One region of the Pseudoalteromonas sp. T1lg10 genome, then DNA from elsewhere that is predicted to be linked to it. Evidence: predicted binding sites of a transcription regulator. Region 1 holds the regulator's gene; the other holds the start of a gene.

The links. The regulator MetJ, encoded in region 1, represses methionine synthesis genes. The targets are predictions, from matches to a motif close to TAGACGTCTAGACGTCTA.
Region 2: metK (methionine adenosyltransferase) is a predicted target of MetJ. The motif match lies at 13,278-13,295, and genes of this name have one in related genera.

Annotation. Positions count from the first base shown of each region.
Region 1 covers NZ_PQBV01000004.1:68,634-83,662, reverse strand. The annotation lists gene C2M17_RS02725 (pilus assembly protein PilM) at 1-470, opposite strand, end outside; gene C2M17_RS02720 (penicillin-binding protein 1A) at 605-3,190, shown strand; gene metL (bifunctional aspartate kinase/homoserine dehydrogenase II) at 3,249-5,594, opposite strand; gene metB (cystathionine gamma-synthase) at 5,610-6,770, opposite strand; gene metJ (met regulon transcriptional regulator MetJ) at 6,948-7,268, shown strand; gene C2M17_RS02700 (malic enzyme-like NAD(P)-binding protein) at 7,332-8,579, opposite strand; gene rpmE (50S ribosomal protein L31) at 9,187-9,402, opposite strand; gene priA (primosomal protein N') at 9,596-11,848, shown strand; gene C2M17_RS02685 (SPOR domain-containing protein) at 11,868-12,401, shown strand; gene hslV (ATP-dependent protease subunit HslV) at 12,699-13,217, shown strand; gene hslU (HslU--HslV peptidase ATPase subunit) at 13,231-14,559, shown strand; gene C2M17_RS02670 (gamma-butyrobetaine hydroxylase-like domain-containing protein) at 14,602-14,976, shown strand.
Region 2 covers NZ_PQBV01000004.1:227,624-242,652, reverse strand. The annotation lists gene C2M17_RS03485 (phosphoglycerate kinase) at 1-728, opposite strand, end outside; gene epd (erythrose-4-phosphate dehydrogenase) at 770-1,780, opposite strand; gene ampE (beta-lactamase regulator AmpE) at 1,932-2,780, opposite strand; gene ampD (1,6-anhydro-N-acetylmuramyl-L-alanine amidase AmpD) at 2,799-3,371, opposite strand; gene C2M17_RS03465 (hypothetical protein) at 3,407-3,664, opposite strand; gene gpsA (NAD(P)H-dependent glycerol-3-phosphate dehydrogenase) at 3,769-4,779, opposite strand; gene secB (protein-export chaperone SecB) at 4,783-5,265, opposite strand; gene grxC (glutaredoxin 3) at 5,333-5,590, opposite strand; gene C2M17_RS03445 (rhodanese-like domain-containing protein) at 5,610-6,041, opposite strand; gene gpmM (2,3-bisphosphoglycerate-independent phosphoglycerate mutase) at 6,191-7,726, shown strand; gene C2M17_RS03435 (murein hydrolase activator EnvC family protein) at 7,736-8,890, shown strand; gene C2M17_RS03430 (S41 family peptidase) at 8,923-10,125, shown strand; gene C2M17_RS03425 (divergent polysaccharide deacetylase family protein) at 10,226-10,996, shown strand; gene tkt (transketolase) at 11,071-13,062, opposite strand; gene metK (methionine adenosyltransferase) at 13,409-14,560, shown strand; gene C2M17_RS03410 (START domain-containing protein) at 14,613-15,029, opposite strand, start outside.

The DNA of each region.
Region 1 (15,029 bases):
CCGGAACGCGCTTCCACGCTTTCCGTACGCGCTGCCGATAGCAACACATTGACCTTTGACGGGTCGGCTTCGTTGATGTCGAGCTTTTCGAAATCAATGCTGACCTCATCCAGGGGATAAGGGATTAAGCTATCCGCCTCGATTTCGATCTGCGATTCCAGTTCAGCATCACTTAATGACACGTCCATAAAGATCACCTTGGTAATCACCGTCTGACCAGACACAGCAACAACGGCATGACTGACAGACTTTGGAATGCGTCTTCTGAGTTTTGCGATTACGCGGCCAATCGCCTCAATATCTTGTATGTTACGTTCGGCCATAGCCCCTTTAGGCATAGGTTCGATCGCAACAGCATCGAGACGATAACCCTGATCCTGCTGTGTTAATAACACTGCTTTAACAGAGTGTGAGCCGATGTCGATGCCCACCATGGCGGGCACTGACTTTTTGAGAAGTCGATTTAACATAAGAGCAACGTGAAACCTTTTTTTATAATTATAATAGACTTATAAATTATTGATGAAAAAATTTTATTCACTTTCTAATCAAGATATACTAGCAACCTCTGCGCTCAATTGGGAGTCCAAATAGGGAATTATCCGTGAAAATATTCAAAAAATTTTTACAAATCCTTTGCATATGTGGCCTCCTGGGCTGTATTACTCTGGTTGCTTTATACCTTTACGTGAAGCCTGACATCCCCAGCGTAGCGGTATTAAAAGATGTAAAGTTACAAACACCAATGCAAGTTTTTACGCGGGATGGCAAACTGATCAACCAGTTTGGTGAGAAGCGGCGAATCCCTGTAAAAATCAACGACGTCCCGGAACCACTCCGAAAAGCATTCCTGGCTACCGAAGATAATCGTTTTTATGAACACTACGGTATCGACCCTATAGGTATAGTACGTAGTGCTTTAGTACTAATATCCACCGGCGAAAAGCGCCAGGGAGCCAGTACTATTACAATGCAATTGGCTCGAAACTTCTTTTTAACTCGCGAAAAAGCATATATTCGAAAAGTTAAAGAAATATTTATCGCCATTCACATTGAACAATTATTAAGCAAAGATGAAATTTTCGAGCTTTATCTTAATAAAATAGAATTAGGAAACCGCGCTTTTGGTATTGGTGCGGCAGCCCAAGTTTATTATGGTAAGTCGCTCGATGAATTAACTCTAGCACAAATGGCGATGATTGCAGGTTTACCTAAAGCACCTTCGGCATTAAACCCAATTCGTAATCCAGAACGAGCAAAAGCACGCCGTAATGTGGTCCTCTCACGCATGTTGGATGAAGGTTATATCAGCACTTCTGAATATCAGGAAGCAACAAGTGCTCCGATCACTGCCACCTTCCATGGTGCCGAGATAGAACTCTATGCGCCTTATATTTCCGAAATGGCCCGTGCAGAGCTGGTTGCCATGTACGGCACCGAGCAGGCTTATAATTCCGGCATCAAGGTATATACCTCGGTAGAATCGACCATGCAGGCGGCGGCACAAACCGCGTTAAGGGATAACCTTTATGCCTATGATATGCGACACGGTTATCGCGGCCCTGTTGCTTACCTGTGGCAAAGTGACAGTGAAGAAGCTGTTGCCGAACAAGAGTTAGTGCAATACCTAAAAGGGGTGAATACACAGGCCGATCTTCATGCTGGTGTCGTCATGTCTGTTGAAGAGCAGGCTATAACGGTACTGAACAAAGACAGTGAACGCCTCACCATAGATTGGGAAGGTCTGAAATGGGCACGTACCTATATCACTCAGTCACGCCAGAGCTTTGCCCCTAAGACCGCCGCCGATATCTTGAACCCTGGGGCGCAAATTTGGTATCGCTTCGATAAAAATGACCAGCCTTTACTGGCACAAATTCCCGATGCGTCCAGCGCCTTGGTATCTATCGACCCTAAAGATGGCCGCATCAAAGCCATAGTTGGCGGCTACAGTTTTGAACAAAGCCAGTACAACCGCGCCGTACAGGCCAAGCGTCAGGTCGGTTCAAATATCAAACCCTTTATTTATTCCGCGGCACTGGAGCATGGCTATTCACTGGCAACCATAATCAATGATGCGCCAATCAACCATTGGGATAAAAGTCAGGGGGTTGCCTGGCGTCCAAAAAACAGCCCGGAAAAATATGTAGGCCCAATTCGCGTACGTCGCGCCCTGGCTCAATCTAAAAACGTGGTCTCGGTACGTCTGATCCGCGGTGTAGGTGTCGACACCACAGCCGATCACCTGCTTAAATTCGGCTTTAAGGACGAAGATATTCCACATAATGAAACCCTGGCCCTGGGTAGCGCCTCGTTAACACCGCTGGAATTAGCACGTGGTATGAGCGCCTTCGCCAATGGCGGTCACTTGGTGGAACCCTACTTTATTAGCTCCATAGTCACCAGCGAAGATGAAGTGCTTTATCAGGCCCAGCCTTTGCTTGCCTGTAGCAATGAACAAAGACGCAAAAATGAAGTGTTGGCCGAGTTTGCCGAGCTTGAAAAATTGATCGCTGAGGAAACCAACACAGATACACAATTAGCAATCGACCCGCAAATCGATGAACTAGAGCAACAGCAAGAGCAAACCATGCCTAGCTGTGCGCCACGGGTGATCTCAGAGCAGAATGCCTTTTTGATTGCCGATGCCATGAATAGCGCCATTTGGGGTGGCGGCAGTTGGCAGCATGGCACCGGCTGGAACGGCACGGGTTGGCGTGCCACCGATTTAAAACGTCGTGATTTATCAGGTAAAACCGGTACCACCAACAACTCGGTAGATACCTGGTTTAGCGGCTTCAATGCCAATGTTATGACCACAATTTGGGTTGGCTTCGATAACCCGGGTAACCCATTAGGGCGAACCAGCTACAACAATAATCTCGACCGCGGTCAGATTTTTGGTGCCGAGTCCGGCGCCAAGACTTCACAACCGGGCTGGATCGACTTTATGCGTGTGGCCCTAGAAGATCAGCCCTATGCGGCGATTGAGCCACCCGAAGGCTTAGAGTCGGTACGTATCGACTTAAAGACCGGACTGCTGAGCCATAACAATGATCATACCAGCCGCTTCGAGTACTTTATTAAAGGCACGGCACCGACCCGTTACGCGGAAAAGGCTCCGCCCGTGCTATTTGAAACTCAAACATCAGGCGATAAACCCCTGCCCTCTGAGGATGAATTGTTCTAACCCAAAAATAAAAAAGCCAGCAAATGCTGGCTTTTTTATTTCTCAACCTGAGTTGGCGTTAGCTTAACTTACTAGCAAGCCAATATAGATCTGAGTGTACTCCCGCGGCGGTCACTTCCTTGCCTGCTCCCGGCCCTTGAATAACCAAGGCATTATCCTGGTACCAGTTGCTGTTAACGACAAAGATATTGTCACCTGGCTGCAAACCCGCCAAAGGATTGCTTGTCGGCACTGCCACCAGTCCTACCTTGACCTCGACTTTCCCCTGTTCAATACGCAAATCGGCGTTGTAGCGCAGAACCTTCTGCTCCGCTGCCGCTTGCTGCGCCCGCGTCGCCACAAATTCATCGAGCACATCTAAGTTAGTCTGACACTCCTGCCAACTGCCAGCGGCCAGCTGAGTTGGCATTAAGGCGCTAAGCTCAATATCATCCAGTTCCAGCTCTAAGCCCAGTTCACGGGCGAGTATCAATAGCTTACGCTGTACATCGCGGCCTGATAAGTCTTCACGAGGATCCGGCTCGGTAAAGCCAAGCTCCTGCGCCTTAAGCAAGAGCTGAGAAAAAGACTCGCTGCCATCATATTGGCTGCACAGCCAGGACAAGGTGCCGGAAAAAACGCCCTGTACTCGGGTCACCCGGTCGCCACTATTTTGCAGATCAGCCAGGGCAAAGTTAATGGGTAATCCCGCGCCAACGCTAGTGTTATAACGCCACTGCAAATTACGCTGAGCCAGATCCTGCTTCAAACTCTGATACCAGGAAAAGGGAGCGGTACCGGCATATTTATTGGCGCTGATCAAATGGCAATCGGCCTTGGCAAATTGCGGATAAAGCTGACTAAAGGCCTCACTGGCGGTGATATCGATCACCACCTTATGTTCATAGTCTAGCTGCGCCAGACGCGATAACAGTTCATCCTTAGTATAGGGCTGAGCACCTTGCTCCCAGGCTGTTTGCCATTGCTCGGTATCTAGACCGCAAGGGTCAAAAAGCAGGGTTTCACTGCGCACTAAGGCCACCACCCTGACATCAATATGCTGACGTAAGCGCGCCAATTGCTGGGCAAATTGCGCCACGAATACCTCACCAACATTACCCAAACCTGCCACCACCACGGCCAACTGCCGCTGAGCGCCAAGCAAACGCTGATGTAAATAGCTCAAGCTATCGGCACCGATTTCTTCATCGGTTAACTGTAAGCAGTAACCTTCACCCACATGCGTAAAACGGCCATTTAGATTAAGCTCTCTCAAACCCTGCTCTACCTGCTGCTGGCATTTTTCCAGCTCTCGCTGCGGTGCAACCAGGGCGAAGCCGTTAACATTGGACTCCAGCAATTGGGCACGCTCACCAAAGTGATGCAATAACTCGGCACTGTGCTGCTGCGGTACCACCAGATGCCACACACCTTTCACATCACAGTCGATAAGGCTGATCTGTAGTTGACGCCGTAGCAGCTCCAGCTCACCCTGCTCTAAGTGATCAAGCTTAATAACGTCTTGCTGCGCCAAGGTGGTAATAAAGTGCTTATGCTTACACCCCCCCTCGCGCACCACTTCGGTACCTAGGGCATCGCTATCATAAGAGCTGCGCACCGCCAGTTTGATATTGGTGCCATGCAGGGGAGACAAGGTCTTGGCATGTAAAACCGGGTTACCCAGCGCCGCCAATAATTGCGCTTGGGCGCGGCAGATTTTATGGTACTTCTGCGCGCTTGCAACCTTTCTCGGGTCGGTGCTAAACACCCCTTGAGTATCCGTCCAGATACAGACCTCATCGACATCCATATAACGGGCAAATAAAGTGGCACTGTAATCACTGCCATTGCGTCCCAAGGTCACCGTCTGACCTCTTTGATCGGCGGCAATAAAGCCGGTGATCACATTAATCTTATCCGCGCCAATAAGGCGCTGACATTGTTGCTCATTCACACGATGCAACAACTGCCCTTGTTGAGCGCAGAGTAGTTGGCGTGCATCTAACGCCTGTGCCTCTGCGCCGAGTTGCTGCAAATAGCTGGATAACAAACGCGCCGACCAGAGTTCACCATGAGCCAGCAGCGCTGCCTCTTGCAAGTTTCCTTGCTCAAATCCTAGCCATACATGCGTTAATTCTTGTTCCAGCTGAGTTAACACCTGAGCTTTGCGCTCGCCGCTTAACAGCTCCTGGATCAGCTCCTGCTGGTGATTGCGCAACAGGCTTATCACATCCATACCGCTATGCTGATCTTGCTGCTCGAATGTCTGCCAGAGCTTAACCAGGGTGTCCGTGGTTTTACCGGCGGCAGACACCACCACTATGTCACCGACCTGACTATGAGCGAGAACAATATTAGCAACCGCATGATAACGCGCCGCACGGCTTAGGCTAGAGCCACCAAATTTATGTACTACCTTGGCCATTTTATCTGCTCCAGCCTAGCTCTGATGAAGTTGTGCAAAAGCACGTTCAAGGTCGGCGATCAAATCTTCCTGATCTTCAATGCCCACAGAAATACGAATAAGGGTGTCACCCACGCCCGCCGCTAAGCGTGCTTCCTTGTCCATGCCCGCATGAGTCATGGTCGCCGGATGACAAATTAGGCTTTCAACACCACCCAAGGACTCGGCCAGGGTAAATTGCTGCACTGAGGTAAGGAACTTGGCGCTGTCTTTTAGTTCGCCTTTGATATCAAAGCTCACCATGCCGCCAAAACCACTTTGCTGCGCTTTAGCTAATTGGTGCTGTGGGTGACTTGCCAAACCAGGATAGTAAACCTTTTCTACCTCAGGGTGTTGCTGCAGGTATTCGGCGATAGCCTGGGCGTTTTCCTCATGCTGACGCAAACGCACTTTCAGAGTACGTAACCCGCGCAGAATCAGGTAACTGTCAAAAGGCGCACCGGTAATACCAATATTATTGGCCCACCAGGCCAGCTCTTCGCCAAGCTCAGGAGTTTTACAAACCACAGCGCCACCGACCACATCCGAGTGGCCGTTGATATACTTGGTTGTTGAATGCACCACGATATCGCAGCCCAGCGCCAATGGGTTTTGCAGCGCAGGTGACAAGAAGGTGTTATCCGCTGCCACCAAAGCACCCACTTGAGCTGCGGCCGCGCATACGGCCTTAATATCGGTCAGGCGCAATATTGGGTTACTAGGGGTTTCAATCCATACCAATTTAGGTTTGGCATCGATAAGCTGCTGATAACACTCGGCAGTGGTGAAGTCCACCACCTTCACTTTTAATAAACCGCGCTTGGCCAAGGAGGTAAATAATCGGTAGCTGCCGCCATAACAATCATGGGGGATCACAAGGGTATCTGCGGGCGTCAGCAACTGTGTTACCAGGTGCACCGCCGCCATGCCGGTAGCGGTAATGATGCCACGGGCGCCGCCTTCAAGCTCGGCCAAAGCCTCTGCGAGAATATCGCGATTGGGATTACCGCTGCGGCCATAGTCGTACTGACGTTTGGTATCAAAATCGGCAAAAGAATAGGTAGTGGATAAATAAATTGGGGGCACAACTGCACCATGATGTTGGTCGGCTTCAATGCCGTGGCGCACCGCTATGGTTTGTTTACTTAACTTAGGCATAGTGCCTCCAATCAGAAATGGATGTTTAGACGTCCAAAAGGTTAAAATATCCAAATATAGAAGTCAAAACATTTATACGTCTAAATAGCTATATGAGGAATATTTGACTATCCTTTCCAACACGATAGAATTTCGCCCTTATTGATGCCTAAGTGACCAAAGAACAAGACGCAAATTATGGCCAAGTGGAATGGTGAGTATATTCACCCTTATGCGGAACACGGTAAGAAAGCCCAACAGGTAAAAAAAATTACCGTTTCAATCCCGCTCAACGTTTTAAAAGTATTAACAGATGAACGCACTCGACGCCAGGTGAACAACCTGCGTCATGCCACCAACAGTGAATTGCTCTGCGAAGCATTTTTACATGCTTTTACCGGACAACCGCTGCCTGGCGATGAAGACTTACGTAAGGATAATCCGGAGAAGGTGCCGCAAGAAGTGCGTAAGATCATGGCGGAAATGGGCTTAGAGATCCCAGAGATCGGTGATGATTGATTTTCCAAACACATAAAAAAAGCCCCAAGCAAAACTTGGGGCTTTTTTTTGGCGACAAGGAAATTACTTATCGCTCATATAATCCTCTGGCAGCTCGATTTGCGCTACACCAGTTGCCACTGCGGCTTCGGCTACCGCCTTAGCAACGCGAGGCAATAAACGCGGATCCATTGGCTTAGGAATAATGTACTGCGGGCCAAACTCCAGCTCGGTCACACCCGATGCGGTCAATACCTCTTGTGGTACCGGCTCTTTAGCTATGCTACGAATAGCTTCAACAGCGGCAATCTTCATTTCATCGTTAATAGCCGTGGCGCGCACATCCAGGGCGCCGCGGAAGATAAACGGGAAGCACAGAACGTTATTTACCTGGTTTGGATAATCAGAGCGACCGGTTGCCATGATCAAATCTTGACGGGCAGCGTGCGCCACTTCTGGCTTAATTTCAGGATCTGGGTTTGAACAGGCAAATACAACTGGCTTGTCGGCCATCAGCTTTAACTCGTCCGCAGAAAGTAGATCTGGACCAGATACACCCACGAATACATCGGCATCGGCGATCACGTCTTGCAGAGTGCGTTTATCCGTGTTGTTTGCGAACATTTGCTTATATTCGTTCAGGTCGTCACGACGAGTGTGGATCACACCTTTACGGTCAAGCATATAGATGTGCTCGCGCTGGGCGCCACATTTAATCAACAGCTCCATACAGGCCACAGCCGCTGCACCAGCACCTAAACAAACGATCAAGGCATCGTTGATATCTTTACCCTGAATCTCAAGAGCATTAAGCATGCCCGCCGCAGTTACAATGGCGGTACCATGTTGGTCATCGTGGAATACAGGTATATTACAACGCTCGATCAGCGCTTTTTCAATTTCAAAACACTCAGGAGCTTTGATATCTTCAAGGTTAATACCGCCAAAGGTATCGGCAATATTTTCAACCGTGTTGATAAAGTCTTCCGTGGTGCGGTGTTTAACTTCGATATCGATTGAATCAAGGCCGGCAAAGCGCTTGAACAATAAGGCTTTACCTTCCATTACAGGTTTTGATGCCAACGGACCTAAATTACCCAAGCCTAAAATTGCCGTGCCGTTAGAAATAACCGCAACCATATTGCCTTTAGCAGTGTATTTATAGGCATTGTTGGCATCGGCGGCAATTTCGCGCACCGGCTCAGCTACACCTGGGCTGTAAGCCAAAGCTAGGTCATTGACCGTTTCCGCACTTTTTGTCAGCTCAACGCTGATTTTGCCTGGAACGGGATAAGCGTGATAATCAAGAGCTTGTTGACGAAAGTCTGACATGAAAAAGTATCCTGCTAGAAATATTGGTGAGAGTTCAGGTATCAGGCAACAATACTGCTTTTCCGGCTATATTCCAAGTAATATCAGGTCTATCCTGTTACGCGAAATTAAGCGGTTTTAGCATCATTATCCCGGTTAATTATTTTAATTTCCCCTAGCATGAGCGATATTCCCATGCCTTTTTTGGGTCAAAAAAAGCAATAAAAACTGCGTTAATCATAATTAAAGATATAAAAAATGCAATTTATATAACGATAGCGAATAAAAACACAAAAAATGCAACGGTTTAACTGGATTTACCCACACATCTGCATGTTCATGCTTTTTAGATGCATTATCGCTGCTTTTCATTAATACCTTTACAAAGAATAAATGCAAAATGGCTTATATCAATACTGGGAATGGACCAGAGTAATTGTGTTAATCAAGCGATCAGAGAGCAAACAGGATAGGATACCAATTCACTTACTTCTAGCGGGCTAAATATCATGCTCACGGCGTTGGAATTTTTCTATGTAGAAGACAGAATTGGTATTGGATAGCTGCCGTAAAAAGTAAGAGGCACAAAAAAAGCACCCTAGGGTGCTTTTTTCTAATAAGCAATGAATTACTTCTTGCTGCTAAGCGCACCGAAACGCTTATTGAAGCGGTCAACACGACCACCTGTGTCAAGAATCTTCTGCTTACCAGTGTAGAAAGGGTGACACTCTGAACATACGTCAAGGTGAATGTCTTTACACAAAGTTGAACGAGTTTCGAACTTGTTGCCACAAGAGCACGTTGCATTGATTGCTTCGTACTTAGGGTGGATACCTTCTTTCATGGGGATTACCTCTAAATAGGCCGTATCGCTCTCCAAACCCGAAGTTCGGCACCATACGCGTTAGTTTCAATGTGCCAAGACCAATAATATTCGCTCAGCACCCTTAAGGCCGCGTATTTTATTGAACTCCTGTTTAATGTTCAAGCATTAATTGCCGCTATTCACCTTGCCATGAATTTAGTACATTAACAGCATGTCTGATGCTGTGAGTTCACCCTTGTCGTCTTTACCAAGCGCCCTACAAACCGACCTATTGCCAACTCAGGAAGAATGCTATGTGGAAGTGGCAATCAAGGTGCCTCTGCACCGCAGTTTTGACTACCTGGTCGACCCCAAGCTGGCGGCAAGCCTTGAACCCGGTATGCGGGTTTCTGTGCCCTTTGCTAACCGCCAGGTGACAGCCTTGGTTTTGGCTCGTAAGGCCAGAACTGAACTACCCAAAGACAAGGTTAAGGCGGTGCTTGAGGTGCTTGATAGCGCCCCTATTATCGACGCCACTCATTTACAATTGCTGAAGTTTACCGCCCGTTATTATCACTATCCCCTGGGTGAGACTATTTTTACCGCTCTTCCTAAGGCGCTGCGCCAGGGCGACGACATAGATAAAACCAGCATTAACTATATTCAGCTTACCGAAAAGGGCCGCGCCTTACCCACCCTAAGGGCGAAAAAACAACAGTCGCTGATGTCGCAGTTAGCACAGTCCGGTAAATCGCCGGTAACCGAGGTAAAAGCCCTGGGCTTTACCAAAGCCACTATCGATGCCCTAGTTAGTAAAGACCTGGCCGAGATAAGCATCGAATTTTCCAGTCATTGGCGGGACAATGAAATAAAGGTAGCAAGCAAGCCACGACTTAACGCCGAGCAAGCGGTGGCCTGCAGCGCCATCAATCAAAGCTCGGGCTTTACCAGCTTTTTACTCGAGGGCGTCACCGGCAGCGGAAAAACCGAAGTCTACCTGCAATGCCTGGAAGAAGTGATAAAACAGGGGAAACAAGCGCTGGTACTGGTGCCGGAAATCGGCCTGACGCCGCAAACGGTTAACCGTTTTCGCCGCCGCTTCCCCGACACCCCGATTATGCTCTGGCACTCGGCGCTGACCGATAATGAGCGCCTGCAAACCTGGCGCTTTTGCCAAAAAGGCAGCTGCGCCATAGTCATAGGTACCCGCTCGGCCATTTTTATGCCGTTTTTATCCTTGGGCATGATCATAGTCGATGAGGAGCACGACGCCTCATTCAAACAACAAGACAGCCTGCGTTACCATGCCCGCGATCTGAGCGCCTATCGCGCCCAACAACATAATATTCCGCTGGTTTTAGGCAGTGCCACACCGGCGTTGGAAACCCTTCACCGGGCAATTGAGGGCAAATACCATTTGTTGTCATTAACCCAGCGCGCCCAAACCAGCAGCGATAACCACTTTGAGCTTATCGATATCAAGGGCCAATATCTACAGGCGGGTTTAAGCCATGCCAGCCTGGCCTATATGCAAAAAGAGCTAAGCCGCCAAAAGCAGGTCATGGTGTTTCTAAACCGCCGCGGCTTTTCACCTTCGCTTATCTGTCACGAATGTGGCTGGCTTAGCGACTGCCCCCGTTGCAGCACCAGCGCCACCTATCATAAATCCATGCGCCGACTGGTCTGCCACCACTGTGGCGAACAAACGGCGCCACCAATGCAATGCCCGGACTGCGGCAGCACACAGATACACCCGGTAGGCCTGGGCACGGAGCAACTGGAAGAAGCCTTAACGACCCAGTTCCCTGACATTGCCATCAGCCGCATAGACAGGGACTCAACCCGTAAGAAAGGCAGTTTGGAAGAAGAGCTCGAACGTATCAACCAAGGCGGCGCCCGTATTTTAGTGGGCACGCAAATGCTCGCCAAGGGTCACCACTTTGCCGATGTCAGCCTGGTGATTATTCTCGATGTCGATGCCGGACTGCATTCCTGCGATTTTCGCGCCACCGAACATCTGGCACAGTTGCTTACCCAAGTGGCCGGGCGTGCGGGTCGAAGCGGTGAGCCGGGCACAGTCTTATTGCAAACCCACTTTCCCGAGCATCCGCTATTGCAGGATCTGGTTAATAACGGTTATCAACATTTTGCCCGCTACGCCCTGCAGGAACGACAGGAAACTGAGCTGCCACCTTACAGTCATTTGGCCTTATTACGCGCCGAAGCCCACGATTTATCGCTAGTACTTCGTTTTTTAACGGATTTAGTTCCCGCAACCCGCATCCCTAAGATACAATTATTGGGACCGATCCCCGCCCCCATGGAGCGCGTAGCTGGTAAATTTAGATACCAGCTGCATATTCAGGGTGCCGATCGAGGCGCATTACACGCCTTTGTGGCGCAACTTATCGATTACCTAGGTTCGCATAAGCTGGCACAAAAGGTGCGCTGGAACTTAGACATTGACCCTATAGATATGATGTAAAGAGAAGCAACACACAGGTATGGCTCAACACGACTACATAAATCGCAAAAGACCCCAGCGCGGTGCTAAGAAAAAAGCACCGCCGAAAAGGAAGCTGCCTATCTTGCTAATTATCGCCGCCATTATTTTATTCGCGGGCTTTGGTTATGGCCTGTGGTATATCAAGAATAATGCCGACCCACAAGCCGTGGAACAGGTAAAGCAACCGCCCAAGCAAGAGCCGAAAGCCGTTATAAACAAACCGGAAACACCGGAGTTTATCAATGAGATAAAGCAGGCCGAGATAGAGGTTGAGGTCAAAGAAGTTGAGCAAAAAGGCCCTTACGTTATGCAGTGCGGCTCATTTAGAACCTATGCTCAGGCGGAAACCTTAAAAGCGAAAATTGCCTTCACCGGCTTGGTCGCCGAAATCCGTCATACCGAAGGCACTAACGGTGTCTGGTATAAAGTACGCTTAGGCCCATACGCCACCAAGCGCGGTGCCGAGAGTGATAAAAACAAACTAAAACGCCAAGCCAAAATCATGGGCTGTGGCATCTGGCTGTGGCAATAAGTCTCAGCCCCCAGCAAAAACACAGCCAATCTGCGGGGTTTTCGCCTTATACCAATTCTGTTTAGTATGTGAGCAGATATAGCGCTGGATAAATGATGTGATAACAAGGCGGAATTTTTCTTATGTAGTTATGCGTACATAGAAAAATTCCAACGCCGTGAGCATGATATTTAGCCCGCTAGAATGCTTAGCTATTTAAGTGAATTGGTATTATACCTTGAAATCCCCGAACCTCGCCCATACTTCCTCGCTATTAGACTCAGCAAAGCCCAGTTTGATTTGGGGCAAAGGATTCACATGACTACGATAGTTTCTGTACGCCGCGAAGGCAAAGTCGTTATTGGCGGCGACGGCCAGGTTTCCCTTGGCAACACGGTAATGAAGGGTAACGCCCGCAAGGTACGCCGCTTGTTTAACGGCAAGGTGATCGCCGGTTTTGCCGGTGGCACAGCAGACGCCTTCACCCTGTTTGAGCGTTTTGAAGCCAAGCTGGAAATGTATCAGGGAAATTTGACCAAGGCAGCGGTGGAAATGGCCAAAGACTGGCGCAGCGACCGTGCTCTCAGACGCCTTGAAGCCCTGTTGGCGGTAGCCGATGAAACAGCCTCACTCATCATTACCGGTAATGGCGACGTGGTACAACCCGAGCACGACCTTATCGCCATCGGCAGCGGCGGCAACTTTGCCCAAGCCGCAGCTATTGCACTGTTAGAGAATACCGAGCTATCAGCACGAGAAATCGTTGAAAAGAGCCTTAAGATAGCCGGTGATATTTGCGTATTCACTAACAACTTCCAAACCATTGAAGAATTGTAATTAAGGAGCAGCCATGTCAGCCATGACTCCCAGAGAAATCGTCCATGAACTTGATCAGCACATTATTGGTCAAGCTAATGCCAAAAAGGCCGTCGCCATCGCCCTTAGAAACCGCTGGCGCCGCATGCAGCTTGATGAAGCCCTGCGCCAGGAAGTGACCCCAAAAAACATCCTGATGATAGGTCCAACCGGTGTGGGTAAAACAGAAATTGCCCGCCGTTTGGCCAAGCTTGCCAATGCTCCTTTCTTAAAGGTTGAAGCCACTAAATTCACCGAAGTGGGCTATGTTGGTAAGGAAGTTGAGACGATTATTCGCGATTTGGTCGAAATTGCCTTTAAAATGGTTCGCGACCAACAGGCTAAGAAGCACAGCTTCCGCGCCGAAGAAGCGGCCGAAGAGCGCATTCTTGATACCCTGTTACCACCGGCAAAAGACAGCTGGGGTGAAACACAGCCAAGCGAGAACAACTCAACGCGCCAAGCATTCCGTAAAAAGCTGCGCGAAGGCCAGCTGGATGACAAAGAAATTGAGATCGATATTGCCGAGCAAGGTGCCAACGTTGAGATCATGGCGCCTCCAGGCATGGAAGAGATGACCAATCAGCTACAGAGCATGTTCCAAAACATGTCTGGCGGCAAAACCAAAAAGCGCAAGCTGAAGATCAAGGAAGCCTTTAAGCTCCTGGTTGAAGAAGAAGCGGCGAAGTTGGTAAACCTGGAAGATGTGAAAGAGCTGGCCATTGATGCAGTTGAGCAAAACGGCATCGTCTTCCTAGACGAAATCGACAAGATCTGTAAACGTGGTGAGAGCAGTGGTCCGGATGTAAGCCGTGAAGGCGTACAGCGCGATCTGCTACCTCTTATCGAGGGCTCTACGGTGAGCACCAAGTACGGCATGGTAAAAACCGACCATATCCTGTTTATTGCATCGGGTGCATTCCAAATGGCCAGACCGTCGGATCTGATCCCCGAGCTACAAGGTCGTCTGCCGATTCGTGTCGAGCTTGACGCTCTAAGTGCGAACGACTTTAAACGCATTCTCACCGAGCCTCATGCGTCATTAACGGAGCAACAAATCGCCCTGTTAAACACCGAAGAGGTGAGCGTTGAATTTACCGAGGATGCCATTGAAAGCATTGCTCAGGCCGCGTGGCAGGTCAATGAGAAGACCGAGAACATAGGTGCCCGTCGCCTGCATACTGTGATGGAGCGCCTGATGGAGGAGATCTCCTTCGAGGCCAGTGATAAAGCCGGTACAACCCTAATCGTGGATGGCGATTACGTTAACCAGCATCTGGGTAATCTGGTTCAGGATGAAGACTTAAGTCGCTTTATTCTATAAGCGCAGGGGCCTTGCGCCCCTTCTTTGTTTTAAGGGAACAGTATGCTGGTCAAGACGTTACATTATCATCGCCGTACCAAGGTATTGGATATTCATTTTGATAATGGCGAGCAGGTAAGTCTAAGCGCCGAGTTTTTGCGCGTGCACTCGCCCTCTGCCGAGGTGCAGGGGCATCACCAGGGGCCACCAAAGCTGGTAACCAATAAAAAGGCGGTGGCTATCGGTGAAATTGAGGCCATTGGCCACTATGCGGTACGCCTGCACTTTGATGATGGCCACCAAAGTGGGCTCTATAGCTTTGGTTACCTTGCCGAGCTTTGCAGCCATGCCGAGCAACTCTGGCAAACCTACCTTGAGCGCTTAAAAGCGGCCAATGCCCAGCGCGATGCCAGCATTGCTATTCGCGTCACTCCCTAAGTGAAAGGCGCGATACACAAGCATTAAAAAAGCCGCATCTGCGGCTTTTTTGT
Region 2 (15,029 bases), 160 kb from region 1:
TGCGCTTCGCCGATAAGATCCTGCTCGTATAAAGACTTACCTACCGGGTGACCGGCCGCTGCGATAAAGGTGTTGGCAATACCGCCACCAGTTACCAGTTGGTCAACCACGTTTGATAGTGAATCAAGCACGGTTAGCTTGGTTGATACCTTAGAGCCACCAACAATGGCAACCAAAGGACGTCTTGGGTTATCAAGGGCTTTGCCTAGCGCGTCTAGTTCCGCAGCAAGCAAAGGACCGGCACAGGCTACAGGAGCATGCATGCCGACACCATGAGTTGAAGCCTGAGCGCGGTGCGCGGTACCGAAGGCATCCATTACGTATACGTCACACAAGGCGGCTAGTTGCTTCGCCAGCGCTTCGTCGTTGGCTTTTTCGCCCGGATTAAAACGCACGTTCTCGAATACCACAACTTCGTTGTCAGCAACTTCTACGCCGTTTAGATAATCTTTCGCTAAACGTACATCTTGTGACAGCTTGTCGTTCAGGTAATCAACCACAGGAGCCAGTGAGAATGCATCGTCATATTGACCTTCGGTAGGACGGCCCAGGTGCGACATAATCATCACCTTAGCGCCCTTGTCTAACGCCAATTGAATGGTCGGCAAGGCAGCACGCAAACGCGCATCAGAACTTACCTTACCATCTTTAATAGGCACGTTTAGATCTTCACGGATCAATACTCGTTTGCCTGCTAAATCTAAATCCGCCATCTTAATGACCGACATTCTCATCTCCTTAGTTATACGTTTTATACAAAGTTAGATGCTTATTGTTGCATCCACGCAGCCGAGGTATCGAGCATTCGATGAGCGAACCCCCACTCGTTGTCACACCATACTAATAGTTTTATCAAACGTTTATGACTAACCCGTGTCTGTGTACCGTCGATGATACAAGAATGTGCATCATGATTAAAATCGACCGACACCAGAGGTTCTTCGGTATAGTCTAAAATGCCCGCAAGGCGCCCGTGTACCGCCTTGGCAATGGCCTGGTTAACATCACTGAGCGAAACATCGCTGTTGACGGTTACGCTCAGGTCCATGGCGGTCACATTAATGGTTGGCACGCGCACAGCAATGGCCTCAAAGCGGCCATGGAATTTAGGTAAAATGCGCTCTATGCCACGCGCTAATTTAGTATCCACCGGAATTATAGACTGACTTGCGGCACGGGTGCGGCGCAAATCATCAGGATAAGCATCGATGACCTGCTGATCGTGCATGGAAGCATGTATGGTGGTAATGGCACCAGACTCGATACCAAAGGCATCGTCAAGCACCTGGATCACAGGGACAATACAGTTGGTGGTGCAGGAACCATTGGAAACAATTGTCTGCTGAGCGTTTAATTCGTGGTCGTTAATGCCAAAGACTATGGTGGCATCAACATCGGCATCGGCGGGCTGCGAAAACAGCACCTTTTTGGCGCCGGCCTGCAAATGTTTTTGCGCATCTAGGCGAGAGTGGTACACCCCGGTACACTCAAGTACGATATCAACCTCGTGCTCTTGCCAAGGCAAGGCGCTGGCATCTTGCTCACAGTACAAGGCAATGCTGTCGCCATCAACGATCAAGGCCTGCTCGCCTAGCTCCACGGGAAAGGCAAAACGCCCATGGGCGGTATCATATTTGAGTAAATGAGCTATACCTTCTGGCTTGGCTAACTCGTTGATTGCAACAATTTCAAATTCGTTGCGGCGTCCGCTCTCATATAAAGCACGTAAAATATTACGGCCGATGCGGCCAAAGCCATTAATTGCCAGCTTAATTGCCATAACTACAGACTACCGCCTTGAAAAGTTGCCTATATGCAGGTCTTAAAAGAATGGCCGCTATTGTAATAGACATGGGGCTCAAGTGTAAGGGGGGAGTATAAATAAAAACCGCCGAGCCCCCTAGGTAGGAGGCCCAAGCTTAGCATGGGTTCTAAGACAAACCACCGAACAGAGTAAGTAAGGCGATAAGGGCTAAGAAGAAGAGTACATTACGCTTAACCAAACGCATCATGCATTGGGCTTCAATGGTGCAGCCATAATGTTCTATTTCAATTTGTTCCGCGGCCAAGGCAGTTTCTGTGATCACCTGACGGTTTGACACCGAAAAATCAAGCACGTGGCGCAGCCAGCACTGAGTGCCCTTGGAAAAGTTACCTATCACCAGGTAGCCTAGGCTGGCCACCCGCGCCACCGGCCACTCAAGCCAGTAGATAATCTTGCCCAGAGCCTGATGCCAGGGTGACAATTCATGTTCGGTTTCTTCACTGAAATCGAGGAAACTGCGCACCAAAGAATAAAACAAGGCGCCCGCCGCACCTAAAAATACAAACCAAAAAATAACCGTACAATAAAAACGAAAGTTTACCCAAGCCAGGGTTTGCGCAAAGGTTTCGCCCCCTTCTTCATCTTCGGTGCGTTTTTGTCCCATTTGCAAGGCATAGAGGGTGGCGGCTTCGCCGTCATCCCGAGTCAGGGCGTTCAAATACCCTTTGTAATAGCCGCGCAGGGTGGCACAACCAAAGCAGGTCAAAACCACAGTGGTATTAATAAGCAGTTGCCACAGAACAAAGTCACTGAGATTAGCGAGCGCAAAAACCAACAGACTGGGGAGCAATAACCAGAGGATCATCCCGGCTTCTTTGCCTAGGCCGCTAAAGCGTTTTAACAGCGTCAAACTTTGCCCTTGATACCAGTGGGCATAGGTGGCGATTTGCCAGGTTTTAGAGCGCGCTCCGAGGCGTTCGGCAATAAGCGCAAAAATTATGGCGATCAGGGTCATAGTGGCAAATAAATTAACTTAGATTTCCTTTAGTCTATCGCAATTACTGGTAAATGTAAGGTCAAAAAAGTATGTCCAATCAAACGCTTCCCCCGGATCAGTTTTACGACCTGGGGCAATATCACTGTGCCCGACAATGCGCTCACGGGTGATCTCTGGGTAGCGTTCCATGATGGCCAGGGTCAGTTGCGCCAGGCTCTGATATTGAGCTTGAGTGTACTCACTGCGGTCTGTGCCTTCGAGCTCAATCCCTATGCTGAAATCGTTACAGCGCTCGCGCCCGGCAAATTGTGATAACCCGGCATGCCAGGCGCGCTCACTGAAGGGCACGTATTGGCGTACTAGGCCTTCGCGGTCAATTAAGCAATGGGCTGACACCCGAACCCCTTGCAATGAACTAAAGCTAGGATGAGCATCGCAATCGAGGCACCCGGCAAACAAATCATCGATATAAGGGGTGCCGTAGTGCCCCTCGGGCAAGGAAATGCAGTGGATCACCAGCAGTGAAACTTCCTGCTGTGGTCGCACATCGAAATGCGGGCAGGAATACTGCTGCGCGCCGGCGTAAATCCCTTGATCATTAATTGCCATAAGCTCTCCCATCACTTTGCCGTCATGGTAAAAGCCTAGGACTGATGGCGCAAGGGCACTTCGGGATAAAAGTCACATTCACCCTGAGCGTCGATAGCCACGAGTTCATGGTTGCGGTGCAATACCGCCAACCGGGGTGGCGGACAATAGGTGCGCACAAAATCCAGCTCGTAACCTAATTTTGTCAGGCTGTACACCTTGTCAACCTGCTCACCTGTCAGCCTGGCGTAATGTTGGTTGAAAGTCCTTTTGCCGTGGCGGCGCTCAGTGTCCACCTGCTTTGTTGATGCCATGATATCCACCCTTTAGGTGTTCTCCGGATCTTATAGCTTAGAGCATAAAAAAAGCACGGGCAAAAACCGTGCTTTTTTGTGACTGACAGAGCTTGCTCACAAGCTTACTCGGCGCGCTGTTCGCGCCCCAGTAGTGCCATGGCGGCCTCTTTCACGTCTTTGTTTTCATACAGCACCTTATAGATTTGCTCGGTGATCGGCATCTCTATACCACTGCGTTTAGCCAGCATATAGACTTCTTTGGTGTTTCTGTAGCCTTCAACCACCTGGCCAATCTGTTGCTGCGCCGCTTCCACGTCCAGTCCCTGCCCCAAGGCTAAGCCAAAACGGCGGTTACGCGACTGGTTATCGGTGCAGGTGAGGATCAAATCACCCAGTCCGGCCATCCCCATAAAGGTTTCTGACTTGGCGCCTAGGGCACAGCCCAGGCGACACAATTCCGCCAAACCTCGGGTGATAAGCGCGGTACGGGCATTGGCGCCAAAGCCAAAACCATCTGAGATACCAGCGCCTATGGCGATAACGTTCTTAACCGCACCACCGAGTTGAATACCAATAAAGTCATTATTGCGATACACCCTAAATGAGCGGCCGCAATGAAGCAGACTAGATAAGCGCTCACAGAAGCTGTCGCTGGTCGCCGACACCGAAATTGCTGTCGGTAGTCCCGCCGCCATTTCTTTGGCAAAGGTCGGGCCCGACAATACCGCCAGTTCCACCTTATCGCCCAGTTTTTGCGTCGCCACATCCTGTAATAAGCGCCCAGTTTCCGGCTCTAAGCCCTTGGTTGCCCACGCCACCTTGGCATCGCTGCGCAACATGGGTGCAATCGTTTCCAATAGCCCGGCAAAAGCATGGCTCGGCACCACCACTAAAATGATGTCGCTGCTTTGTACCGCTTTTTCTAGCGAGCTTTCCAGGGTCAGGGTTTCGGGAAAAGGAATATCGCCGAGGTACTGTTCGTTTTTGCGTTCGCGAGCGAGCTTTTCTACTTGCTCGGCATCGCGACCCCATAAGGTTACCGGGTGGCCGTTACGGGCGAAACAAATAGCAAGGGCGGTGCCATACGACCCCGCCCCCAGAACAGTTACAGCTGAAGGTGCTGTTGTGCTCATAACTTATGCGTCAGCTTGCTGTGCTTGCTCTGCAGCGCGTTGCTGCATGTATTGGGCAAATAGCGCGTCAAAGTTAACCGGAGCCAGGTTCAACTGCGGGAAAGTACCACGGTTAACCAGGTTAGATACGGCTTCACGAGCGTAAGGGAAAAGTACGTTCGGGCAGAAAGCACCTAGCATATGCGCCGTTTGTAACTCTTCTAGTTCACCGATAGTGAAGATACCAGCCTGTTGGATTTCGCATAGGAAAGCCGTTTCTTCGCCGATAGTCGCGGTTACTGTTAGTGCCAGCACTACTTCGTAGATGCCGTTTTCTAGCTTGTTTGAACGCGTATCTATGTCTAGTTTAACTTCCGGCTTCCACTCTTTTTGGAAAATAGCCGGCGAGTTTGGCGTCTCGAAAGACACATCTTTAGTGTAAATACGTTGAATTGAGAATTGCGCTTGTTGTTGCTCTTGTGCTGCGCCTTGATTTTGCTCTTCCATTGTCGTTCCTTTCAATCTGTTGGTGGTAACGAGCCACAGTCGCTGCGGCCCGATACCTAATAAGTTGTTATACGTTAAGTAACGCGTTTAATTCGCCACGAGCTTCGAGTGCCATCATATCGTCGCAGCCACCTATGTGCTGGTCGCCGATAAAGATTTGCGGCACGGTGTAACCACCATTGGCACGCTTGATCATTTCATCGCGTAGCTCAGGCTGAAGGCCGATATCATACTCGGTATAAGTTACACCTTTTTTATCCAGCAATGCCTTGGCACGCTGACAAAAGGGACAATAATCTTTGCTGTATAAAACTACATCGCTCATAACTTGCTCTTACTATTAATTAGCGGCCCGATACCTGAGGTAGACCGGCACTTTGCCAAGACTGCATACCACCAGAAAGGATAAAGACACTCTCAAACCCGGCTTTACCTAGGTTGTTGGCAATACCCGAGGCCGTCATACCCGTAGCGCATACCAATATAATGGGTTGGCTTTTATGCTTTTCAAGCTCTGCAAAGTCACTTTGTTTCGCTTTTTCCGCGCTTAGGTGAACGGCATTGGCAATACGCCCCGCCGTAAAATCTTTCTGGGCGCGAATATCAACCACTACAGCGTTTTCACGATTCACTAACAAGGTGAGTTGTTGTGGATTGATCTGCTTAATGGCCGAAAACTTACTTTTAAACCATCCCGAAATAAGCATAAACACGATAACCAACCAGATAATGCTTAAAATCGGATGATTACCGATAAATTCTATGTATTGTTCCATACGTTTTACTTTGTTAATTCAAACCTTGAGGGCGGCACAAGTATACACATTTGCCTTGCACTTACCAATTAGTGAGATATTTTCTACTGCGATATTGTGCAAAAAACGGTAGGATATTAACAGCACGTGCACATTACCCAGGAGATACAATGACACAGCCCAAAAAGCCGCTCGTTTTGATGATTCTAGACGGATGGGGTTATCGTGAAGAAAGCGAAAGTAACGCCATTTTAGCCGCTAACACCCCGGTTTTAGACAAACTTTGGCAACAATGCCCACATACGTTAATTTCCGGTTCCGGTATGGACGTAGGTCTTCCCGATGGGCAAATGGGTAACTCCGAAGTGGGTCATGTGAATCTCGGTGCCGGTCGCGTTGTGTACCAGGACTTTACCCGTATCACCAAGGCTATTGAAGATGGCACCTTTGCCACTAACCCTGCCCTGGTTAACGCCATTGATGCTGCCGTAAATGCAGGCAAGGCAGTACACCTAATGGGCCTGATGAGCCCAGGCGGCGTACACAGCCATGAAGACCATATTATTGCCGCCATCGAGCTTGCAGCTGAGCGCGGCGCACAAGAAATTTATGTTCATGCCTTCTTAGATGGCCGCGATACGCCGCCACGCAGCGCCGAAGCCACTTTGAAGAATATCGACGCCGCCTTTGCGCGCGTAGGTAAAGGCCGTATTGCCAGCCTGATCGGCCGCTACTATTCCATGGACCGAGACAACCGTTGGGAGCGCATCGAAAGCGCCTACGACCTGATGGTCTTGGGCGAAGCCGAATATCACGCCGCCGATGCCGTAAGCGGATTACAGGCCGCCTATGAGCGCGGTGAAAACGACGAATTCGTAAAAGCGACCGTGATTGGCGAGACCGCCGCCACCATTAATGATGGCGATGCAGTGTTGTTTATGAACTTCCGCGCCGACCGTGCCCGTCAAATGACCCGCACCTTTGTCGATGCCGACTTTAAGGGTTTCAACAAAAAGAAAACGCCACAACTGGCCGCCTTTGTCATGCTTACCGAATATGCTGCGGATATCGATGCGCCTGTGGCCTTCCCGCCTGAGCCGCTTAACAATGTACTCGGTGAATGGCTGGCCAAACATAATAAAACTCAGCTGCGTATTTCCGAAACGGAAAAATATGCACACGTTACCTTCTTCTTCAGTGGTGGTCGCGAGCAGGAATTTGCAGGTGAGAGTCGCGAGCTTATTCCTTCTCCGGATGTAGCCACCTATGACTTACAACCGGAAATGAACTCTGAGCTTCTGACCGACAAGCTGGTTGAAGCCATTCACAGCGGCAAGTATGACGTGATCATCTGTAACTACCCTAATGGCGACATGGTGGGTCACTCGGGTGTATTCGAAGCGGCTGTGAAGGCCTGTGAAGCGGTTGACCATTGTATTGGCCGCGTGCTTGAAGCCCTTGAGCAAAGCGGTGGCGAAGCACTGATCACCGCCGACCATGGTAATGCCGAGCAGATGCAAAATGCACAAACCGGTCAGGCCCATACCGCCCACACCAGTGAGCCGGTGCCCTTTATCTATATCGGTCGCGATGCCGAGCCGGTAGCGGGTAAAACCTTGAGCGACGTGGCGCCAACCATGTTGCATCTACTAGGCATGGAGCAGCCTGCGGAAATGACAGGCTCGCCAATCATGCTGCTGCGTTAATCATTGCATATGTTTAGGTTTATCCACCTAGGCTCGCAAACAAGAGTGTCGCTGCTAAGCGCGGCGCTCTTGTCCTTGTGTGCCCTGCCCGCCAGCAGCAATGAAAACCGCACCAAGCAAGACTTAACCGAGGTTCAGCAGGAGATAAAGAAAAACCAGAATAACCTCTCAAGCCAGAAACAATCTCTGGGCTCGCTGCAACAGCAATTAAAAAAATCAGAGAAGGCCATTGCCAACAACGCCAAAAAGTTAAGAGAACTCGATGGCCAAATAAATACCAACCGCCAGCAACACAACGAATTACAAACGCAGGCGCAAGAATTAGAACAGCACAGAAAAACCTTAGACACAGCTTTGGCGGCGCAGCTTAAAAGCGCCTACATGGTCGGCGGTCACGATTACTCCAAGTTGTTACTCAATCAGCAAAACACCGCAAAATTAGAACGCACCATCAGTTATTACGATTACCTCAATAAGGCGCGTTTAGAACAACTTGATGAGCTTAGAGAAACCCTAGAAGAAATAGAACAAAACCAATTGGCGCTGGCGCAAAACCGCGAACAGCTTGAGCAACTGCGGAGCCAGGAAGAAGAGCAAAGACAGCAATTATTGGCCGCCAAGACCGAGCGTCAGTCTCAGGTAAAGGCGCTGCAAGGCGAATTGAATCAACTGCAAAGCTCCATCGCTTACCTCAAAGACAACGAACAAACCCTGATCACCACCCTAGAAGAGCTTGAAGACTCCAAGGCTCGTCAGGTGGCTATGCTTGGCCTGGCCAGCAGCAAGGGCAAACTGGCCTGGCCGACACGAGGGCCGTTAAAACACCGTTTTGGCACCCGCAAACGCCCTGGCTTTAATTGGAAAGGCGTGGTGATCGATGCTAAAGAAGGCAGCAATATTAATAGCATCGAAGACGGTCAGGTGGTATTTGCCGACTGGCTTAAGGGCTTTGGCTGGGTCATGGTGGTTGATCACGGCAAAGGTTATATGAGTCTTTACGGTCACGCCCAAGCCCTGCTTAAGGAAGTGGGCGATCAGGTTTACCAAGGCGAAGCAATAGCCCTGGTTGGTCAGAGCGGCGGCCAGGTTGATCCTGGTCTATACTTCGAGATACGTCACAAAGGACGTGCCGTTAATCCAACCACTTGGTGCAGGTCCTCATAATTGAATAGCGGCTGCGCCACAAGGGGCAGCCTATGTTTGCATATAACGCACTCATTTTTAGGCACTTTTTAAACTGGTGCCTAGCCATAGCGCTAAGCATTTGCAGTGCTTCAGCAGCGGCGCAGGAAAGCCAGCTCGAAGAAGTTTTATTTCATATAAACCACTTTTATGTCGAGGAAGTGGACCGTGCCAAGCTGGATCAACATGTGCTGAGCAGCCTGCTTAGCGAGCTTGACCCCTACAGCGAATACCTGGATGAGCAGGAATTAAAACGCCTGTTTGATGTTACCAATGGCGAATATAAGGGCCTGGGGATCGAGGTCGAAAAACGCCAGGATCATGTGGTCATCGTCTCGGCACTGCCCAATTCTCCGGCTCAGGCTGCCGGCTTATTAGGCGGTGATATTTTATTGGCTATCAACAATGTAGCTGTGATAGATAAGTCCCTGGAAGATGTCTCCAAGCTGATCAACAGCCGCGAAAATGGTGAAGTGACTTTGGCCATTGCCCGTGCAGGCCATTCACAACGACTCGATTTTCACCTCACCCGCCAACCCATACATATAGAAAGCGTAAACAGCGAGCTGCAAGCCAATCGCACCGGATACCTGCGCATCAACAGCTTTAATAACCACAGTTTTCATGATGTCGCCCGCCATATTACCAAGATGCAGCAGCAAAGCGGCACGGCACTCAAAGGCCTGCTCATTGATTTGCGCGATAATCCGGGCGGCACCTTCGACAGTGCCATCAATATCGCCGACCTGTTTCTCTCCACCGGCACCATAGTCTCGACCCGAGGACGCTTTATCGAAGCCAATCAAAGGTTTGATGCCCAGCCGGGGGATATCTTAGAAGGCGCGCCCATAGTGGTGTTGATCAACCAAGGTTCGGCGTCGGCGGCAGAAATTGTAGCCGGTGCCTTAAAAGACAACCACAGAGCCAAGGTGGTGGGAACCCGCTCTTACGGCAAGGGTTCGGTGCAATCGCTTATCCCATTAGGCGATGGTCGCAGCGCCTTAAAACTGACTACTGCTAAATACTATACGCCGGCCGGTATCTCTATCGAGGGAACTGGGATCACCCCGGATGTCGCTATTTTGCAACCAGACCTTTCCCAATCAAATAAAGAGGTTATAATCAATTTAGCGGCTGGAAAAAGCGCCAATAGTAATTTGACTGCATTATTGGACACGCAGTTAATAAAAGCCCAGCAACTGCTAGAAGAATATTAAAAAATAATAATAGTGAGCCAGTGCGCAAAACATTGGCTCGAATAAAACCAATAGCATTAATGCCTTGGTTAATAACATCAACAGAAGAATAAATATTACTGTGCACATACTAAAATGGATTGCTGTGGTTGTGCTCTTGGCTTGTCTGCTGGCAAGTCCATCGGTACAAGCAAAACAGGTGGCCATCGTTATCGACGATATTGGTTATCAACGTAATGATTTGTCCGCCTTAAACATACCTGGACAGCTTACGTTTGCCATCTTGCCCTTCACTCCCTATGCCGCGCGGTTTGCGACTCAAGCCAATGAGCAACAAAAAGAAATTATGCTTCATGCGCCCATGCAATCGCTCAATGATCTAGCCCTTGGACCCGGCGCCCTGACCATGAATATGCCCAAGGAAGACTTTCAAAGCCGTTTACGCGAGGCGTTAAATAGCCTGCCAAATATTAAAGGGGTGAACAATCATATGGGCTCGCTCTTAACGCAGCAAAACATGCCGATGAACTGGACCATGGAAGTGCTGAAGGAGCAGGACCTGTATTTTCTCGACAGCAAAACCACCCCGCACTCCAAAGCACAAAGTATTGCCACCCTTTATGGCGTCGAGAACATAGCGCGACATGTATTTTTAGATAATATCACCAGTGAAAAACAGCTACGTTTTCGCTTTGATCAGCTCAAGCGCATCGCCAAACGACATGATTATGCGGTGGCCATTGCCCACCCTTACCCGGAAACCTTTGCCTTTTTGCAAAGTGCCCTAGATGAGCTGAAAGCGGAAGGCATTGAGTTGGTGCCCCTGTCACAGCTGGTACAAGAGCGCACCTTACGTTTGGCTCAAGCTAAAAGCACCAAGACCAGCGAATAACAATAGCTCGTTTTTCTAAGGACATAAAAAAACCGCGCCATGCGCGGTTTTTTCTTATGTCTTTAAACAAGCGATTAGAATTGGCTGTTGGCCGCTGCTACCACATTGTCCACGGTGAAACCGAACAGCTTGAACAGCTCATCCGCCGGCGCCGACTCACCAAAGGTAGTCATGCCGATCACCTTGCCGTTAAGGCCTACATACTTGTACCAGAAGTCGGCAATACCAGCTTCAACGGCAACTCGACGAGTCACAGCAGCCGGTAGTACAGATTCTTTATAAGCCGCATCTTGCTCATCGAATAGATCCGTTGACGGCATAGAGACCACACGTACCTGTTTGCCTTGAGCACGTAATTCAGCGGCTGCATCCATGGTCAGTTGAACTTCTGAACCGGTAGCGATCAGGATCACTTCAGGGTTGCCGTCACAGCTTAGTACATAGCCGCCTTTCTTAACGTTGGCCAACTGCTCTGCAGTACGCGCTTGCTGCGCCAGACCCTGACGGGTAAATACCAGTGACGTTGGACCGTCTTTACGCTCGATAGCTTGTTGCCAGGCGATGGCCGACTCAACCTGATCACAAGGACGCCAGTTAACTAGGTTAGGGGTATAACGCAAGCTCGCCATTTGCTCTACTGGCTGGTGCGTTGGACCGTCTTCACCCAGACCGATTGAGTCATGGGTATAAACGAAGATGCTTGGCGTTTTCATCAGCGCCGCCATACGTACCGCGTTACGGGCATATTCCATAAACATCAGGAAGGTAGCACCGTAAGGGATAAAGCCCTTGTGCAACGCAATACCGTTCATGATCGCCGACATACCGAACTCACGCACACCGTAGAAGATGTAGTTACCGTTGGCATCATCGCTGGTCAAGCCTTTAGAACCACTCCAAAGCGTTAGGTTTGAGCCGGCCAGGTCCGCAGAACCACCCATAAACTCAGGCAGCATAGGGCCAAAGGCATTCAGGGCATTTTGTGATGCTTTACGCGTTGCCGGGTTATCCGGGTTTGCTTGTAACTGCTCGATATAGGCTTGTGATTTTTCCGCCCAATCCGCAGGTAGTTCATTGTTTTGACGACGCTCAAATTCCGCCGCTAGTTCAGGAAACTCAGCTTTATAAGCAGCGAACTTGTCTTTCCAGTTTTGTTCTTTTTGCTGACCCGCTTCTTTAGCATCCCACTGGCTGTAAACCTCTTGTGGAATTACGAAAGCGTCATGGCTCCAGCCCAGGAATTCACGTGCAGCTTTGATTTCTTCATCACCTAGAGGCGCGCCGTGACAGTCATGGCTGCCCGATTTATTCGGTGAGCCGTAACCGATAACGGTTTTACAACAGATAAGGGTTGGCTTGTCGCCATTAGCACGACCTTCTTCGATGGCCGCACGAATCGCTTCGCTGTCGTGACCATCAACGCCACGAACTACGTGCCAGCCGTATGCTTCGAAACGAGCAGGCGTATCATCGCTGAACCAGCCTTCTACTTCACCGTCGATTGAAATGCCGTTGTCATCCCAAAACGCGATCAACTTACCAAGACCTAAAGTGCCGGCCAATGAACAGGCTTCGTGAGAGATACCTTCCATCAAGCAGCCATCACCCAAGAAGGTGTAAGTGTAGTGATCAACGATATCGTGACCTTCGCGGTTAAATTGCGCAGCCAGGGCTTTCTCGGCGATAGCCATACCCACGGCATTGGTAATACCTTGGCCTAGTGGGCCGGTAGTGGTTTCTACGCCCGGCGCATAACCATACTCAGGGTGACCCGGTGTTTTTGAATGCAATTGACGGAAGTTTTTGATTTCTTCCATAGGCAGGTCATAGCCGCTTAGGTGTAACAGCGAATAAATCAGCATTGAACCGTGGCCATTGGACAGGATAAATCGGTCGCGATCAGCCCAATCAGGATTCGTTGGGTTGTGCTTCAAATAGTCGCGCCAAAGGACTTCGGCGATATCGGCCATGCCCATAGGGGCACCCGGGTGACCTGATTTAGCTTGTTGAACGGCGTCCATAGACAAGACGCGAATGGCGTTAGCGAGTTCTTTGCGAGATGGCATGAATTCTCCTACCTTTATATGTATTTGCGCTGGAAGATTCGCCTTTGCTCAAGCTAGCGAAGGCAAAATAGGTGCCCATTTTTACTTATTCATACGCCCCCTGCAAATAAAACTTGCGGCCAAAGTGAGCGACTTTAGAATTACTCATCAACTAGAGTAATTACTTCAGCTGATTTCGGGCAGTTGGCGAGTTTGGCGAGTGAAAAGAAGTATTTTGGACGTCTAGGCGTAAAATTGCTATGCAAGGTGTGATCATTTAGCTAGAATATGCGCCTTATTTTATGCTGCGCTGCGCCCAGAGGTTGGTGACGAGTTTGGGAAGCGCGAGACTTGTGAGAAGAAGCCAATGGCAAAACATTTATTTACTTCTGAGTCAGTATCTGAGGGACACCCGGATAAAATCGCTGACCAAATTTCAGATGCGGTATTAGATGCTATTTTGGAGCAAGACCCGCACGCCCGTGTCGCTTGTGAAACCTATGTAAAGACCGGCATGGTTATGGTTGGCGGTGAGATCACCACCAGCGCTTGGGTTGATATCGAAGAGCTTACGCGTAAAACAGTACGTGAAATTGGCTACACCCACTCAGACATGGGTTTCGATGCCGATTCATGTGCCATCCTAAACACCATTGGTAAACAGTCTCCTGACATCAACCAAGGTGTTGACCGTGCTCGCCCTGAAGATCAAGGCGCCGGTGACCAGGGTCTAATGTTCGGTTACGCGTGTAACGAAACAGACGTATTGATGCCTGCTCCTATTACCTATTCACACCGCCTGGTACAGCGTCAAGCGCACGTACGTAAAAACGGCGAGCTTCCTTGGCTTCGTCCGGATGCAAAGTCTCAGGTAACTTTTGCTTATGAAAATGGCAAAGCAGTTGGTATCGACGCAGTTGTACTATCAACGCAGCACTGTGACACCATTTCACAGGACGCTTTAGTAGAAGCCGTGATGGAAACCATCATCAAACCAACGCTTCCGGCTGAGCTTATCACTTCAGCGACTAAGTTCTTTATCAACCCAACAGGCCGTTTCGTAATCGGTGGCCCTATGGGTGACTGTGGTCTGACTGGTCGTAAGATCATCGTTGATACATACGGTGGTATGGCTCGTCACGGTGGTGGTGCCTTCTCTGGTAAGGATCCATCAAAGGTTGACCGTTCAGCAGCCTACGCAGCTCGTTATGTTGCTAAGAACATTGTTGCTGCCGGTCTTGCAGATCGTTGTGAAATCCAAGTTTCTTACGCTATCGGTGTGGCCGAGCCTACCTCTATCAGCGTTGAAACCTTCGGCACAGGTAAACTAGACGAAGAGCACCTAATTGCACTTATCCGCAAGCACTTCGACCTACGTCCTTACGGCCTGATCCAGATGCTTGACCTTGAGCGTCCTATTTATCAGCCTACCGCTGCTTACGGTCACTTCGGTCGCGACGAATTCCCATGGGAAGCGACAGACAAAGTAGAAGCATTAAAAGCAGACGCAGGTTTTTAAGACTGCAATAGCTTAGAAAAAAGCGCTCATTGAGCGCTTTTTTTATGCCTGTCTAAAAGGAGGAGCAATCGCCCTCTTGCAATGGCAAGGGTGACATGACCTGGGTCTTAGGCAGCACTCGGCGTAAATTCATTAGCGTCTTATACACGCTTTTTAACGACACCTTATTACTGAGCCAGGTAGGAATGGCGCCACCGGGGTCGGCCTCGACCTGATATTCCAACACCAAACCATCTGTTCGTGACGTTAGTACCCACAGCGCTTCTAATTCCTTTATCCTTACTCTTCCCTTGCCCACATCCCTATCCGGGTCAACACTGCGAATTAATAATCGCGAACTTTGTTCGTCGAGGGCTTCATAGCAGGACTCGGTATACAGCTCCCTGTCGGCCACCGGCCAGGGCGAATTCAGGTGAGTAAAAACCAGGGTGCGATTGGCGCTGGGACTGTCTAGCAGATTGACCCGCTT